Regions from separate parts of the Streptomyces sp. NPDC045956 genome, predicted to be linked through region 2. Evidence: riboswitches for the same ligand, from Rfam matches in the RefSeq annotation. Region 2 holds a riboswitch; the other holds the start of a gene.
What was found. A riboswitch is a leader RNA that binds a small molecule or an ion and turns the genes downstream of it on or off. The one in region 2 is predicted to bind cobalamin.
Positions count from the first base shown of each region.

Region 1 (7,789 bases), on a different contig from region 2:
AAGTTGGTCAGCTCCTGAACGCCCTGGAGCTCCATGAAGGAGAAGGGGTTCTCGGAGCCGTACACCGGGGCGAAGCCGAGCCGCGTCAGGCGCTGGTCGGCGACGCACTCCAGGTACTCCCGCATCGAGTCGGTGTTCATGCCCGGGAGGCCGTCACCGCAGAGGTCGCGCGCGAACTGCAGCTCGGCCTCGACGGCCTCCCGCAGCATGTCGGTGACCTGCTCCCGGAGCTGGTCGTCGAACAGCTCCGGCTCCTCCTTGCGCACGGTGTCCACCACGTCGAAGGCGAAGGACATGTGCATGGTCTCGTCCCGGAACACCCAGTTGGTGCCGGTGGCCAGGCCGTGCAGCAGGCCCCGGCTGCGGAACCAGTAGACGTAGGCGAAGGCGCCGTAGAAGAACAGGCCCTCGATGCACGCGGCGAAGCAGATGAGGTTGAGCAGGAAGCGGCGGCGGTCGGCCCGGCTCTCCAGCCGGTCGATCGACTCGACCGAGTCCATCCACTTGAAGCAGAACCCGGCCTTCTCGCGGATGGAGGGGATGTTCTCCACGGCCGCGAAGGCGGCGGCGCGGTCCTCCGGGTCGGGCAGGTAGGTGTCCAGCAGCGTCAGGTAGAACTGGACGTGCACGGCCTCCTCGAAGAGCTGGCGGGACAGGTACAGCCGCGCCTCGGGGGAGTTGATGTGCTTGTAGAGGGTGAGCACCAGGTTGTTCGCGACGATCGAGTCGCCGGTGGCGAAGAAGGCCACCAGCCGGCCGATCAGGTGCTGCTCCATGGGGCTGAGCTTCGCGAGGTCGGCGACGTCCGAGTGGAGGTCGACCTCCTCGACGTGCCAGGTGTTCTTGATGGCGTCCCGGTAGCGCTCGTAGAAGTCCGGGTAGCGCATGGGGCGCAGGGTCAGTTCGAAGCCCGGGTCGAGCAGGCTCTTGGTGGCCGGGGCGGCCGGGGTGGCGGGGATCTCGGTGGTCATTACTGGCAGGCCTCGCAGGACTCGGGGTTTTCCAGGGAGCAGGCGACCGCTTCGGGATCGGGGGTCTGCTGTGCGGGGACGGTGGCCCGGGCGGCGGCGCGGGCGATGCGGGTCGCCGGGCGGGAACGCAGGTAGTACGTGGTCTTCAGGCCCTGCTTCCAGGCGTACGCGTACATCGAGGAGAGCTTCCCGATGGTCGGCGTCTCCAGGAACAGGTTCAGCGACTGGGCCTGGTCGAGGTACGGGGTGCGGGCGGCGGCCATGTCGATCAGGCCGCGCTGCGGGATCTCCCAGGCGGTGCGGTACAGGGCGCGGACGTCCTCGGGGATCCAGGAGAAGCCCTGCACCGAGCCGCCCGCCTCGCGCAGCGCCTCGCGGGTGCGGGCGTCCCACACGCCGAGCCGCTTGAGGTCGTCCACCAGGTACGAGTTGACCTGGAGGAACTCGCCGGAGAGCGTCTCGCGCTTGAACAGGTTGGACACCTGCGGCTCGATGCACTCGTAGGCGCCCACGATCGAGGCGATGGTGGCGGTCGGGGCGATCGCCAGGAGCAGGGAGTTGCGCAGGCCGGTGGTGGCCATGCGCGTGCGCAGCGCCGCCCAGCGCTCGGGCCAGGCGGCCTCGACGCCGTAGTGGTCGGGGTGCAGCACGCCCCGGGCCGTACGGGTCTTCTCCCAAGCCGGCAGCGGGCCGTCGCGCTCGGCGAGGTCGGTGGAGGTCTCGTACGCCGCGAGCATGATCCGCTCGGCGATGCGGGTGGACAGGGCCTTCGCCTCGGGGGAGTCGAAGGGCAGGCGCAGCCGGAAGAAGACGTCCTGCAGGCCCATCGCGCCGAGGCCGACCGGACGCCAGCGGGCGTTGGAGCGGCCCGCCTGCTCGGTCGGGTAGAAGTTGATGTCGACGACCCGGTCCAGGAAGGTGACGGCGGTGCGGACGGTGGCGTCCAGCCGCTCCCAGTCGAGGTCGCCCGCGGCCACGTCGACGAAGGCGCCGAGGTTGACCGAGCCCAGGTTGCAGACCGCCGTCTCCCCGTCGTCGGTGACCTCCAGGATCTCCGTGCAGAGGTTGGAGGAGTGGACGACGTGGCCCGGCTCGGCGGTCTGGTTGGCGGTGCGGTTGGCGGTGTCCTTGAAAGTCATCCAGCCGTTGCCGGTCTGCGCGAGGGTGCGCATCATGCGGCCGTACAGCTCACGGGCGGGCAGGGTCCTGCGGGCCAGCCCCGCCGCCTCCGCCGCGCGGTACGCCGCGTCGAACTCCGCGCCCCAGAGGTCGACCAGCTCGGGCACGTCGGCGGGCGAGAACAGCGACCACTGCCCGTCGGCGTCCACCCGGCGCATGAACTCGTCCGGCACCCAGTGGGCGAGGTTCAGGTTGTGGGTGCGGCGGGCGTCCTCGCCGGTGTTGTCCCGCAGCTCCAGGAACTCCTCGATGTCGGCGTGCCAGGTCTCCAGGTAGACCGCCGCCGCGCCCTTGCGCCGGCCGCCCTGGTTCACGGCGGCGACCGAGGCGTCGAGCGTCTTCAGGAACGGGACGATGCCGTTGGAGTGCCCGTTGGTGCCGCGGATGAGCGAGCCGCGGGAGCGGATGCGGGAGTAGGCGATGCCGATGCCGCCGGCGTGCTTGGAGAGGCGGGCCACCTGGTGGAGGCGGTCGTAGAGGGAGTCCAGCTCGTCCTGGGGGGAGTCGAGGAGGTAGCAGGACGACATCTGGGCGTGCCGGGTGCCGGAGTTGAAGAGGGTGGGGGAGGAGGGGAGGTAGTCGAGGCGGCTCATCAGCCCGTAGAGGGCGGCCACCTCGTCGGCCGAGCGGGCGGTGTCGTCCTCGGCGAGCCCGGCGGCCACGCGCAGCATGAAGTGCTGGGGCGTCTCGACCACCTTGCGGGTGATCGGGTGCCGGAGCAGGTAGCGGCTGTGCAGGGTGCGCAGACCGAAGTAGCCGAAGCGGTCGTCGGCGGCCGGGTCGACCAGCGCGTCCAGCCGCTCCGCGTGCAGCCGGACGAACTCGGCGGTGCGGTCGGCGATCAGGCCCTCGCGGTGACCGGTGGCGACCGACCCGGTGAAGGAGGTGACGCCCTGGGAGGCGGCCTCGGCCCGGATGGTGAGGGTCAGCAGGCGGGCGGCGAGCCGGGAGTAGACCGGGTCCTCCGAGATCAGTCCGGCGGCGGCCTCGGTGGCCAGCTCGCGCAGCTCGGCCTCGTCCGCACGGGCGGACCGGCCGCGCAGTGCGGCGGCGGCGACCCGGCCGGGGTCGGCGTCCGGAAGGTCGGCGGTCAGCTCGGTCAGGGTCCGCAGCAGCGCGGTACCGGGACCGTCCGGTTCGCCGGTCGCCGTCACCGGGGTCGCTGAAGCCGGATCGGCTGGCGCGATGGTCACGTGGAGCACTCCCTCGCTCGGCACGGGGCCTGGCGGAGGGCAGGAGGCAGCTCACGAGCGCGCACGGCGTCGCGTCCACCGGCCCACTCCACGAGGCCCGGACGTCATGGCACCCGGGCCGGGGCGGCCGGGCGCACTGTCGGCAGGTCCTCGGACTCAAGCCCGTGCGCGGACACGTGGGGACGCGAACACGCACAAGTACACCGTTGCGGGACAGTTCCGGATTCGCACCGGATTCCCCTGCGGCGACAGCGAGCACGAGCATACATCTTGTGCCGGGCGCCGCCAGCACCCCCAGATGTTGTGTCCGTGAGCGTATCGGGATGGTGTCAGAGCGTCAGTTCGTAGGTGAGCAGGGTGAAGTCGTCGTGCTTCGGCAGGGGGTTCCAGTCGCGGTCCGGGGTGCGGGTGAAACCCAGGCGCCCGTAGAGGCGGTGGGCGCCGTGCATGGTGCGCTGGGTGGACAGCACGACCCGCGCGCAGCCCGGCACGGACCGGGCGCGGTCGACGCAGGCCCGCACCAGTGCCTCGCCGGCGCCGCGTCCGCGCGCCTCGCGGGCGACGGCGAGCATGCGTATCTCGGCCTCGCCGGGCCGGGCGATGTCCGCCATCGGGCCGCCGCGGGGCACGAAGGTGACGCTGCCGAGCACACCGTCGTCCGATGCGGCGACCAGCACCTCGGCGGCAGCCGCCCGCCGGGCCACGGCCCGCAGCTCGTGCAGGTAGGCGTCGTCCTCCCCGAAGTCGAGGAGGCCGTCACCCAGGTAGGCGTGCGCGGTGATCTCACCGAGGGTGTCGTACTCCTCGGCCGTGGCACGCCGGATCACGAAGTCCATGACCCCGAGTGTGCCCGACGGGCACGGCAACGGGCCGCCGGATTCCTCCGACGGCCCGCCCGGGGGAAGGGGTCAGTGCGAGGTGCCCGCCGTGGCCGGCGGCAGCTCCACCTCGACTCCCGGGTCGCCCGCGTCCGCGGTGTAGTCGCCCGGCTTGGTCTCGTCGACGCCGTCGGGTGCCTTGAGCGCCCGCATGACGAAGGTCAGGACCACGGTGACCACCACGTTCAGCACGAAGGCGGTGAGGCCGATGTAGCCGATCTCGCCGATGCCGGGGATCTCGTCGGAGGAACCGCCGAAGTGCTTCTGCGTCGGCGAGGCCACCCCGTACGCGGCGACCGTGCCGTAGACCATGCCGACCGCCCAGCCGCCGAGCAGGGCCCAGCGGTGGAACCAGCGGGTGAGCAGGCCGCCCACCAGGGCCGGGAAGGTCTGCAGGATCCAGATGCCGCCCAGCAGCTGGAAGTTGATCGCGACCGTCTTGTCCATGCCGAGCACGAAGACCAGCGCGCCCACCTTCACCAGCAGGGACACCAGCTTGGAGACCTTCGTCTCCTGGGCCGGGGTGGCGTCCGGCCTGATGAAGTCCTTGTAGATGTTGCGGGTGAACAGGTTGGCGGCCGCGATCGACATGATCGCCGCCGGGACCAGGGCGCCGATGCCGATCGCCGCGAAGGCCACGCCGGCGAACCAGTCCGGGAACATGTTCTCGAAGAGCTGGGGGATCGCCAGCTGCCCGTTCTCCACCTTCACCCCGGCCGCGATCGCCATGAAGCCCAGCAGCGCGAGCAGGCCCAGCATCAGCGAGTACAGCGGCAGGATCGTGGTGTTGCGCCGGATCACCTCACGGCTGCGCGAGGACAGCGTCGCGGTGATCGAGTGCGGGTACATGAAGAGCGCGAGCGCGGAGCCGAGCGCCAGCGTGGCGTACGTCCACTGGCCGCCGTGGTCCGGCGTCAGCGAGCCCTTGCCGGACTCGGAGAACTTGTCGCCCGCCGCCGCGAAGATGTCGTCGAAGCCGCCCAGCTTGATCGGGATGTAGATGATCGCCACCGCGATGACGATGTAGATCAGCGTGTCCTTCACGAAGGCGATCAGCGCGGGTGCGCGCAGCCCCGAGGAGTAGGTGTACGCCGCCAGCACGCCGAAGGCGATCAGCAGCGGCAGGTCCTTGACGAACCAGTTGGTGTCCTCGCCGCCGCCGAGGCCCATCACGTCCAGTACGGCCTGGATGCCGACCAACTGGAGCGCGATGTACGGCATGGTGGCGAGGATGCCGGTCACGGCGACCGCCAGCGACAGCCCCTTCGAGCCGAACCGGCCGCGCACGAAGTCCGAGGTCGTCACGTACCCGTGCTTGTGGGAGACCGACCACAGCCGGGGCAGGAAGGTGAAGATCAGCGGGTAGACCAGGATCGTGTACGGCACCGCGAAGAAGCCGGAGGCGCCGGCCGCGTAGATCGCCGCCGGGACCGCCACGAAGGTGTACGCCGTGTACAGGTCGCCGCCCAGCAGGAACCAGGTGACCCAGGTGCCGAACGAGCGGCCGCCCAGGCCCCACTCGTCGAGGCTGTGCTCGTTCTCGGCCTTGCGCCAGCGGGCGGCGAGGAAGCCCATGGCGGTGACGAGCAGGAAGAAGAAGATGAAGACGGCGAGTGCGACGCCGTTCACGCCGTCGTTCACTTGGAACCGCCTTCCCGGCGGGAGCGCTGGTCACGCTGCCACAGCTTGTAGGCGATCATCGTCAGCGCGGTGGAGAGGACCACCCACGCCATCTGGTACCAGTAGAAGAACGGGATGCCGATGAAGGCCGGGTCCGTCTTCGCGTAGGAACCGACCCAGAGCATGGCGACGAACGGTGCGACAAGGCAGAGGCCGATGACGACGCGCACCGGCGTCACCACCGGCCCTCTGCTCACTTCTGGGGCTTGTGACATACGGCGGCTCCGTCCCCTCGCTGATCACCTCGTGCAGTGCGCACGAAATGTAGGTGACGGCGTCGAGACAGCGGAACCCCTCGCCCGCATATCGGTCCTGAACTGCAACTTCACGGTCCGGGGTGCCGGAATATGTCGGACACGCGCGCCGCGCGCGTCGCGCGCGACAGGAGTGACAGGCGGTACGGGCCCTAGTCCTGGGGCCGCTTCAGCCGGGCCACGAACTTGTAGCGGTCGCCCCGGTACACCGAGCGCACCCACTCCACGGGCTGGCCGGTGCGGTCCTGCGAGTGCCGGGAGAGCATCAGCATGGGCAGGCCGACGTCGGTGCCGAGCAGCCCGGCCTCGCGCGGGGTGGCCAGGGAGGTCTCGATGGTCTCCTCGGCCTCGGCGAGGTGCACGTCGTAGACCTCGGCGAGGGCCGTGTAGAGGGACGTGTACTTCACCAGGGAGCGGCGCAGCGCCGGGAAGCGCTTGGCGCTGAGGTGGGTGGTCTCGATGGCCATGGGCTCGCCGTTGGCCATGCGCAGCCGCTCGATGCGCAGCACCCTTCCGCCGGCCGTGATGTCCAGCAGCCCGGCGAGCCGGTCGTCGGCGGTGATGTAGCCGATGTCCAGCAGCTGCGAGGTGGGTTCGAGCCCCTGGGCCCGCATGTCCTCGGTGTACGACGTGAGTTGCAGGGCCTGCGAGACCTTGGGCTTGGCGACGAAGGTGCCCTTGCCCTGGATGCGCTCCAGGCGGCCCTCGACGACCAGTTCCTGGAGGGCCTGGCGCACCGTCGTGCGCGAGGTGTCGAACTCGGCGGCCAGGGTGCGCTCGGGAGGGACCGGCGTGCCCGGCGCCTGGGTCCGGGTCATGTCGAGCAGGTGCTTCTTCAGTCGGTAGTACTTGGGCACGCGCGCGGTACGGACGGTCGCCCCACCCTCGTTCTCCGCACTGCTGACGTCGGTGCTCATGCTCTGCCTTCCCGGCTCCGGGTGCCGAAGCGACCGATATCCCTGTCGGCCACGGCCCACATCGTGGCACGGCTCCGGGCAGGATGGCCCCGCACGCTCCGTGATCCCTTCTGTATACCTCCGCGCCCCCCGTTGGTCTAGTCCACAGCGCCGTCGGACACCGCTGGTACGCGCGTTCGGAACCGTATCGGCACGTCCTCAGGGGGGCGGTGGTACACCCCCTCCCGGTCCGCCCGATCTGCCGCTTGCGCAATGAAAGGTCCCTGCATATCTCGGTCGCATCACGGACGCATGGACCGTGCTTGCACACCCTTGACAGCCCTATTGGTCTGGGCCAAGCTCCCCGTACTGGTCTACACCATTGGTCCAGGTCCCGGCCCCATGGGCGGTCCGCGTCGACGAGCAACCGCGGGGAGGCAGGGGGGTTTTGTGGCATCCCTGAGGAGGGTGGCGTGAAGCGCAAGCTGATAGCCGCGATCGGTATCGCGGGCATGATGGTCTCGATCGCGGCGTGCGGGGGCGACGACGGCGACGACGGCAAGAAGGCCGGGGCGGACGGCTACGCCGGTGAGACGCTCACCGTGTGGGTGATGGACGGATCCTCGCCGGACGACTGGCAGGCCGACCTCGCCAAGGAGTTCGAGGCGAAGACCAAGGCCAAGGTCAAGTTCGAGATCCAGAAGTGGAACGGTATTCAGCAGAAGCTGACCACCGCCC
Region 1 is NZ_JBWKKZ010000006.1:190,244-198,032, reverse strand. Features, by position in the region: gene AC07FV_RS17910 (ribonucleotide-diphosphate reductase subunit beta) at 1-971, opposite strand, end outside; gene AC07FV_RS17915 (hypothetical protein) at 1-18, shown strand, start outside; gene AC07FV_RS17905 (ribonucleoside-diphosphate reductase subunit alpha) at 971-3,343, opposite strand; cobalamin riboswitch at 3,468-3,645, opposite strand; gene AC07FV_RS17900 (GNAT family N-acetyltransferase) at 3,673-4,179, opposite strand; gene mctP (monocarboxylate uptake permease MctP) at 4,252-5,862, opposite strand; gene AC07FV_RS17890 (DUF3311 domain-containing protein) at 5,859-6,116, opposite strand; gene AC07FV_RS17885 (GntR family transcriptional regulator) at 6,308-7,072, opposite strand; gene AC07FV_RS17880 (extracellular solute-binding protein) at 7,525-7,789, shown strand, end outside.
Region 1: linked by a shared signal. The riboswitch ahead of AC07FV_RS17905 (ribonucleoside-diphosphate reductase subunit alpha) and the one ahead of AC07FV_RS10600 (ABC transporter substrate-binding protein) in region 2 are both predicted to bind cobalamin.

Region 2 (7,789 bases):
GGCGGCACCGTGTCCGGTGTCTGCCACGGCACTCTGGGCGAGCTGTACCAGGGCCCGTTGCGCGCGGGCGCCGATCCCGAGATCGCGGTGGTGTCCTTCCCGGTGGACCGTCACTCCTGGGTGTACTTCACCCCGCGGACGGGGTCGGGGACGGCGGCCGGGGCCCCGCGGCCCTCGGCGCTGGGGGAGAAGGCGGCGACGGCGGCCCGGCTCTTCCTGGACCACTACGGCCTCTCCCTGCCCCCGGGTGACTGGCACACCCACTCCGAACTGCCGGTGGGCGTGGGGATGGCCAGTTCGACGGCGGACATCGTGGCGACCCTGCGCTGTCTGTTCCGCGTCTTCTCCCTGCCGTACGACGCGGACGTGGTCCTCGGCGTCCTGGCGGACATCGAGCGCGCCGACAGCGTCTTCCTCGACGAGTTCGCCCTGTATCTCAGCGGCCGGCACCGGGTGGTGCGGCGACTCGGTCCGGACCTCGGATTCCACACCGCGTTCGTCACGGAGCCCGGCACCGTGGACACCGCCGCCGTCACTCCCCTGCTGCTGGACCACTACCGGCGCCGCGGCGACGAGTACCAGCGGTGCCTCACCGATCTGGTGAAGGGCTTCGACTCGGGCGACCCGGCCGCCGTCGCCCGGGCCGCCACGGTCAGCGCCGCGCTGTCCCAGGAGGTGCTGCCCAAGGCGACCTTCCCCAGCCTGCGGGCCCGGCGCGAGCGGTTCGGCGCCGACGGCGTCTTCGTCGCCCACACCGGCTGCCTGGCCGGCTATCTCTTCACCTCGCGCCCCCGCGCCGAGGTCAAGTCCGAACTGTCCGCGTTCTTCCGCTCGCTCGGCCACCAGTGCACCTTCGCCCAAGGAGGCTACGGGTGATCCACCCCCACATCGCCGACGCCCTGAAAGTCCCCGACCTCGTCCGGCTCACCGACGGCCTGGTCCTGCTGCGGTTCGAGTCGATGAAGATCTACTCGGCGCTGGCCGCCGTCCGCCACCTGCTGGAGCGGGGCACCGTCCGTCCGGGCCAGACCCTGGTCGACAGCTCCAGCGGCATCTACGCCTACGCCCTCGCCCTGGCCTGTCACCGGTACGGCATGCGGTGCCACATCGTCGCGTCCACCACCGTCGACGCCACCACCCTCGCCCAACTGGAGATACTGGGCGCCGCCGTGGAGCAGGTCAGACCGTCGCGGAACCTCAAGCTCGACCAGGAACTGCGGGTGCGGCGGGTGCGCGAGATACTCGCCGAGCGGCCCGGACACCACTGGATGCGCCAGTACCACGACGACGTCCACTACCTGGGCTACCAGGAGGTCGCCGACCGGATCGCGGCGGACTTCCCGGGCGCGCCGCTGACCGTCGTCGGCGGGGTGGGCTCCGGAGCCTCGACCGGCGGCATCGTGGAGCGCCTGCGCGCCGCGGACCCCTCCGTGCGCCTGGCCGGGGTCCAGCCCTTCGGCAGCGTCACCTTCGGCAGCGAGGACCATCACGACCCGGAGGCGATCATCGCCGGCATCGGTTCGTCGATCGTCTTCGACAACGTCCGCCACCACCTCTACGACACCGTGCACTGGCTGGACTTCACCCACGCCATGTCGGGCGCCGTCGCCCTGCTGCGCGAACACGCGGTGTTCGCCGGGCTGTCCACCGGGGCCGGGTACCTGACGGCGACGTACGAGGCCCGCCGCCACCCCGACCGCGTGCACCTGGTGATCGGGGCCGACACCGGACACCGCTACGTGGAGCGCGTGTTCACCCGGCACGCCGAAGCGCTGGACCCGGCCGCGCTGAAACCCGTCGAGGTCCGCGCCCCGCAGGAGATGACCATGCCCTGGTCGAGGATGGCGTGGCAGCGCACCCCCTGCCCCGCCGGCCGGACGGAGAGCGCCGTATGACCGTGGCCTGCCTGGAGTCGCTGACCTTCGGCCTCGGCCACCTGGTCCGCGCCGCCGACCTGCTCGGCGAGCGGCTGCTGCTCCTCACCCGGGACCCCGCCTACTACGCCCACGAACTGGACCGGCTGCCCGCCGACGCCCTCGACGTCGTCGTGACCGACACCTTCGACGTCGACGGGGTCGCGGGTCTCCTCGGGCGCGAGCCGGGGCTGCGCGGCCTGATCAGCTCCACCGACACCTGGACCCTGGCCGGCGCGGCCCTCGCCGAACGCCTCGGCCTGCCCGGTCTCGATCCGGCCGTCCTGCGGCTGACCCGGGACAAGGCCGCCGTACGCGACCGGCTGTACGGCGCGGGTCTCACCCGCGCGAGGGCCTACGAGAGCGCCGAGGCGGACCGCGAGGCCCGCGGACCGCTGCTCAAGGAGGTGGGCCTGCCGCTCGTCCTCAAGGACACGGCGGGCACCGGGAGCCAGAACGTGTGGCTGGTCCGCGACGAGGGCGAGCTGGACGCGGTGCTGGCGCAGGCGTCCGGTCGGGAGCTGAAGGGGCGGTTGTTCGCCGAGCCGTACTTCAGCGGACCGGTGTACAGCGCCGAGACGCTCACCTGGGACGGCCGCACCCGGCTGCTGGGCGTCTCCAGTCGGCTCATGTCACCGGAGCCGCACTTCAGGGAGGAGATCACCGCCTTCCCCGTCGCCTTCCCGGGCCCGCTGCGGACATCGCTGGAGGGTTGGCTCGACCGGGTGCTGGCCGCCATCGGCTACACCGACCGGTTCGCGCACGTGGAGTTCGTGCTGACCACCGACGGCCCGGAGGTGGTGGAGGTCAACCCGCGCATCGGGGGCGCGCTGGTCGGGGAGGGCATGTGCCGGGCGCTCGGCGTCAACGTGTACGAGGCGATGATCGAGGCCGCGCTCGGCCACCGCCCGCGCCTCATGGACGCGGACCTGCCCGGCGGTCCGGCCGTCGCCTTCGTCCTCGGCTATCCGGCCGCACCCGGCGTCTTCACGGGCGTCGCCGGACTCGACCGGCTCGCCGGCATGCCGGGAACACCCGCCTGGTACCCGGTCAAGCGGGTCGGTGACCCCGTCGAGCACCTGGGCGACAGCCGCGGCTACGCGGGCATCGTCTACGCCGAGGCCGAGACCGCCGAACTCGCCACCCACCGCGCGGTGGCCGCCGCGGGCACCCTGCGGGTGCTCACCGATCCGTTCCCCGGGGCCGGCCGGGCGGCGCCCGGTGGGTGAGCGCACCACCCGGGGACCGGGACCGCGGGCCACGCTGTTCCCGCTCACCGGCCCCCTGCGGTTCCTGCTGCTCAGCTCGTTCCTCATTCCGCTCGGCAGCTTCATGGTCCTGCCGTTCATGTCGGTGTTCCTGCACGAACGGCTGGGGATGGGGCTCGGCACGGTCGGCGTCGTCCTGGCGGCGGCCTCACTCGTGCAGTTCTCCGGCGGCATCGTCGGCGGCGCCCTCGCGGACCGTATCGGGCTGCGCCGCACGATGCTGTGGGCCCTCGTCGTACGCACCGCCGGTTTCGCCGGGTTCCTGCTGGCCCTGCGCTGGCCGCCGCTGGCGGTCTGGGCGCTGGTCCTGACGTGCTGCGGTGCCGCGCTGTACCTGCCCGCCAACAAGGCCTACCTGGTGCACGGCGTCGACGACGAGCGCCGTCCGGCCTTCCTCTCGGCGGGCAACGCGGCACTCAACGCCGGGATGGCCGTCGGCCCGCTCATCGCCGGACCGTTCGTCCTGTCCTCGCCCGGCTGGCTCTTCGCGGCCGTCACGGCGCTGTTCCTGGCGGTCACCGTGGGACACGCGCGGCTGCCCGGAACGGGCGGGGCACGGACCACCGGGCCGGGCGAAAAGGCCGCCACGGGTCTCCTGACGGGCCTCGCACCGCTGCCGTTCGCCGCCAACGCGCTGGCCTTCTACCTCTACTTCCACTTCCAGCACTTCCTGGCGGTGTACGCCGTCGAGCGCGCCTCCGGCGCGTTCTACAGCGTGGTGCTGCTGCTCTGTTTCGCTCTGGTCATCGTCGTGCAGCCGCTCGCGTCGGGTCTGATCCGGCGCATGCCGTACGCCCTCGCCCTCGCGGTCGGCTTCACGGGTCTGGCGGCGGGCCTGGCCGTGCTGGCGGCCGGTACCCGGGCGGCCCTGCTGGCGGGCGGCGCGCTGATCACCCTGGGCGACATCGTGCTGTTCCTCAAGAACGACCTGGAGGCGCTGCGCCGCAGCCCCCGCTCCGACGCCGTCGTCTTCGGGCAGCAGCGGCTGGCCGCGGGCCTGGGCGCCTGCGCGAGCGGCGCGCTGGGCGGGCAGCTGTACGGCCTCGGCGAACGGGCCGGGCACACCGGCTGGTTCTGGCTGCTCGCGGCCGCCCAGTGCCTGCTGCTGCCCCCTCTGCTGCTCACGCTGCGCCGTCGCCCGGCGCGGCCCCCTGCCCCCGACGGCGACCACGAAGGAGCACTGACCCGCGATGACACGGACGGGCGGATTCCAGGACGATGACTTCTGGACCGAGTTCCACGACTTCCTCTTCTCCGAGCAGCGCTACGCGCAGGCCGAGGAGCTGCTCGACACCTCTCCCCTGCTCGCCCTCCCCGACGGAGCACGCGTGCTGGACCTGTGCTGCGGGCCGGGTGTCTTCACCGTGCCCCTCGCCCGCCGCGGGCACCGCGTGACCGGAGTCGACCTGAGCCCGGCCATGCTGGACCGGGCCCGCAAACGCTCCGCGGACGCCGGTGCCGACGTGACGTACGTGCGGGCCGACGCACGCGACTACGAGGCGCCGGGCGGCTTCGACGTCGTCCTCAACATGTTCACCTCCTTCGGGTACTTCGAGGACCCCGCCGACAACGCGCGCGTGCTGCGCACCATGTACACCTGCCTGGCGCCCGGCGGGGCGCTCGTCCTCGACCTCGCGGGGAAGGAACTCCTGGCCCGCAGGGTCACCCCGCCCAAGGTGGTGCGGCGGGGCGACGACCTGATGGTGCAGACCGACACCGTGCTGGACGAGTGGGCGCGGCTGCGCAGCGAGTGGGTGCTGGTCCGGGGCGACCGGGTGACCCGGGCCACCCTGACGTGGTTCGTGTACAGCGCCGTGGAGTTGCGGCGGATGGCCGAGGAGGCGGGGTTCGGCCGCGTGGAGGTCTTCGGCGGGTTCGACGGCCGCCCCTACGACGAGGACGCCGAACGGCTCGTCCTGAGGGCCGTCCGCGAAGGGTGAGGCAGGGGCAGGGCGTGCGGCCGGGAACCGCACGCCCTTTCGCCGTCGGCCGGGCGAAACGTAGGATCACCTGGTCATCGCCGCGACGGGAGACAGGAAGCCGGTGCGAATCCGGCACGGTCCCGCCACTGTGACCGGGGAGCGCCCCTCCGACACGCCACTGCGCACCGCGCGGGAAGGCGGGGGGAACGTCGATCCGGGAGTCAGGACACTGGTCCGTCGCGGGCCCGATCCGAGGAGCGCGGACTCCAGGAGGCTTCACGTGTCCCAGCTGTTCACCCCTGCCCGCACACGCGGGTTCCTTCGTGCCACGGCCGTCGCCGTGGCACTGTCGTCGCTGCTGCTCACCACCGGCTGCGGTGCGTCCGACGAGGGCGGCGGCGACGCCGAGGCCACCGCCGCCGTGCCCGCGGGTTTCCCGGTCACCGTCGACAACTGCGGCGTGCGGACGACGTACGACAGGCCGCCGTCGCGGGTGGTCACCGTCCACCAGCACCCGGCGGAACTCATGCTCGCGCTCGGTCTGAAGGACCGCATGGTCGGCACGGCCTTCCCCGACTCCGCCGTCCTGCCGGAGCTGAAGGAGGACTACGAGGCGATTCCCGAACTGGCGGAGCGGGAGCCGTCGTTCGAGAAGGTCCTGGACGCCGAGCCCGACTTCGTCTACGGCGGCTACGGCAGCGCCTTCGACGAGAAGGAGGGCCGTTCTCGCAAGGCGTTCGCCGACGCGGGCATCGACACCTACCTCAACCGCGAGTACTGCGGCGAGAAGCGGGTGACGATGAAGGACACCTACGACGAGATCCGCACCGTCGGCAGGATCTTCGGCGTCCAGGACCGGGCCGACGCGCTGGTCGCGGACCTGGAGGGCCGCGTCGGCAAGGCCGCCACCGGCGTACGGGGCGAGCCCCGGGTGCCCGTCTTCGTCTACGACAGCGGTGACAAGAGCGCCTTCACCGCGGGCGGCAAGAGCCTCGGCACCGAGCTGATCCGGCTGGCCGGCGGCGAGAACGTCTTCGCCGACCTCGACGACGTCTTCGGCGACGTCTCCTGGGAGCAGGTCGTCGAGCGCAGGCCGGAAGCCATCGCCATCTACGACTACGCCGGCGCCGGCAGCGTCGAGGAGAAGAAGAAGTACCTGCTCTCCCGGCCCGCGCTCGCCGACGTGCCCGCCGTCAGGAACAAGCGGTTCGTCGTCCTGCCGCTGACCGCCACCCTGGTCGGCATCCGCTCGGCCTACGCGGTCGGGGACCTGGCCCGCGGGCTGCATCCCAAGAGCTTCCGATGACGCAGGCCGCAACCGGCACGTCCACCGGACGGACGGTCCGTCGGCGCGGCACCGAGGAGCCGGGAGGGGGCGGTACGCGGCTGGCCGTCACCCTGCTCGTCCTCACCGTCCTGCTACTGGTCTCCGCCACGGCGGGCCTCGCGATCGGTTCCGTCCAGGTGCCGCCCGGACAGGTGTGGGGCATCGTGACGCACGCCCTGGGAGCCGACTGGCAGGATCCGGACTGGTCGCGGGCCCGGGAGACCATCGTGGTGGACGTCCGGGCGCCGCGGGTGCTGCTCGGTGCGGTCACCGGCGCCGGCCTGGCGGTGATCGGCACCGCCCTGCAGGCCCTGGTGCGCAACCCGCTCGCCGAGCCGTACCTGCTGGGTGTCTCCTCCGGGGCGTCCCTCGGCGCGGTCTCCGTGATCGTGTTCGGCGTCACCTTCTTCGGTCCGCTCTCCCTGTCGGTCGCCGCCTTCGCCGGCGCCCTGGGCGCGCTCGTCCTCGTCTACGCCACCGCCCGCACCGGGGGACGCATCACCTCGGCGCGGCTGGTGCTGTCCGGGGTGGCGATCGCGGCGGTGCTCACCGCGGTCCTCGATCTGCTGCTGCTCACCACCGACCGGGGCAACGAGGCCCGCGCGGTCCTCGCCTGGACCCTCGGCGGGCTGGGGGGCGTCGAGTGGGGCACCCTGTGGCTGCCGAGCACGGCCCTGCTGCTCGGTGTCGGCGCCCTCATGGTGCAGGCCCGCAACCTGAACCTGCTGCTGGCCGGCGAGGAGGCGGCCACCACGATGGGGCTGGACGTGGCCCGCTTCCGCGCCCGGCTGTTCGTCGTGCTCTCCCTGGTCACGGGCGTACTGGTCGCGGCGGCCGGGCCGATCGGCTTCGTCGGGCTGATGATGCCCCACATCGTGCGGCTCTTCGTCGGCGGCGACCACCGCCGGGTGCTGCCCACGGCGGCCCTGGGCGGGGCGGTCTTCCTGGTCTGGGCCGACATCGCCGCACGGACGGTCGCCGCGCCGGCGGAGATACCCGTCGGCGTGCTCACGGCCCTGTGCGGCGGGCCGTTCTTCCTGTGGCTGATGCGCCGGGACGCCCGGCGCGGCACCGACCGAGGAGTGGCATGACGGCGACCGACCTGAGCGTGGACGGCGTCACGCTCACCGCGGGAGCCCGCCACCTGGTGCGCGACGTCTCCCTGACGGCCCGCCCGGGCGAGACCGTCGGGCTGGTCGGCCCCAACGGCAGCGGGAAGTCCAGTCTCCTGCGCGCCGTCTACCGCGTCCTGCGCCCCGACGCCGGTCAGGTCCGGGTCGACGGGGGCGACGCCTGGTCGCTGCCGGTGCGGCGCCTGGCCCGCACGGTGGCGGCGGTGGTCCAGGACTCGGCCGCCGA
Region 2 is NZ_JBWKKZ010000003.1:354,792-362,580, reverse strand. Features, by position in the region: gene AC07FV_RS10625 (GHMP family kinase ATP-binding protein) at 1-876, shown strand, start outside; gene AC07FV_RS10620 (cysteine synthase family protein) at 873-1,895, shown strand; gene AC07FV_RS10615 (ATP-grasp domain-containing protein) at 1,892-3,142, shown strand; gene AC07FV_RS10610 (MFS transporter) at 3,135-4,403, shown strand; gene AC07FV_RS10605 (class I SAM-dependent methyltransferase) at 4,372-5,121, shown strand; cobalamin riboswitch at 5,178-5,355, shown strand; gene AC07FV_RS10600 (ABC transporter substrate-binding protein) at 5,384-6,409, shown strand; gene AC07FV_RS10595 (FecCD family ABC transporter permease) at 6,406-7,521, shown strand; gene AC07FV_RS10590 (ABC transporter ATP-binding protein) at 7,518-7,789, shown strand, end outside.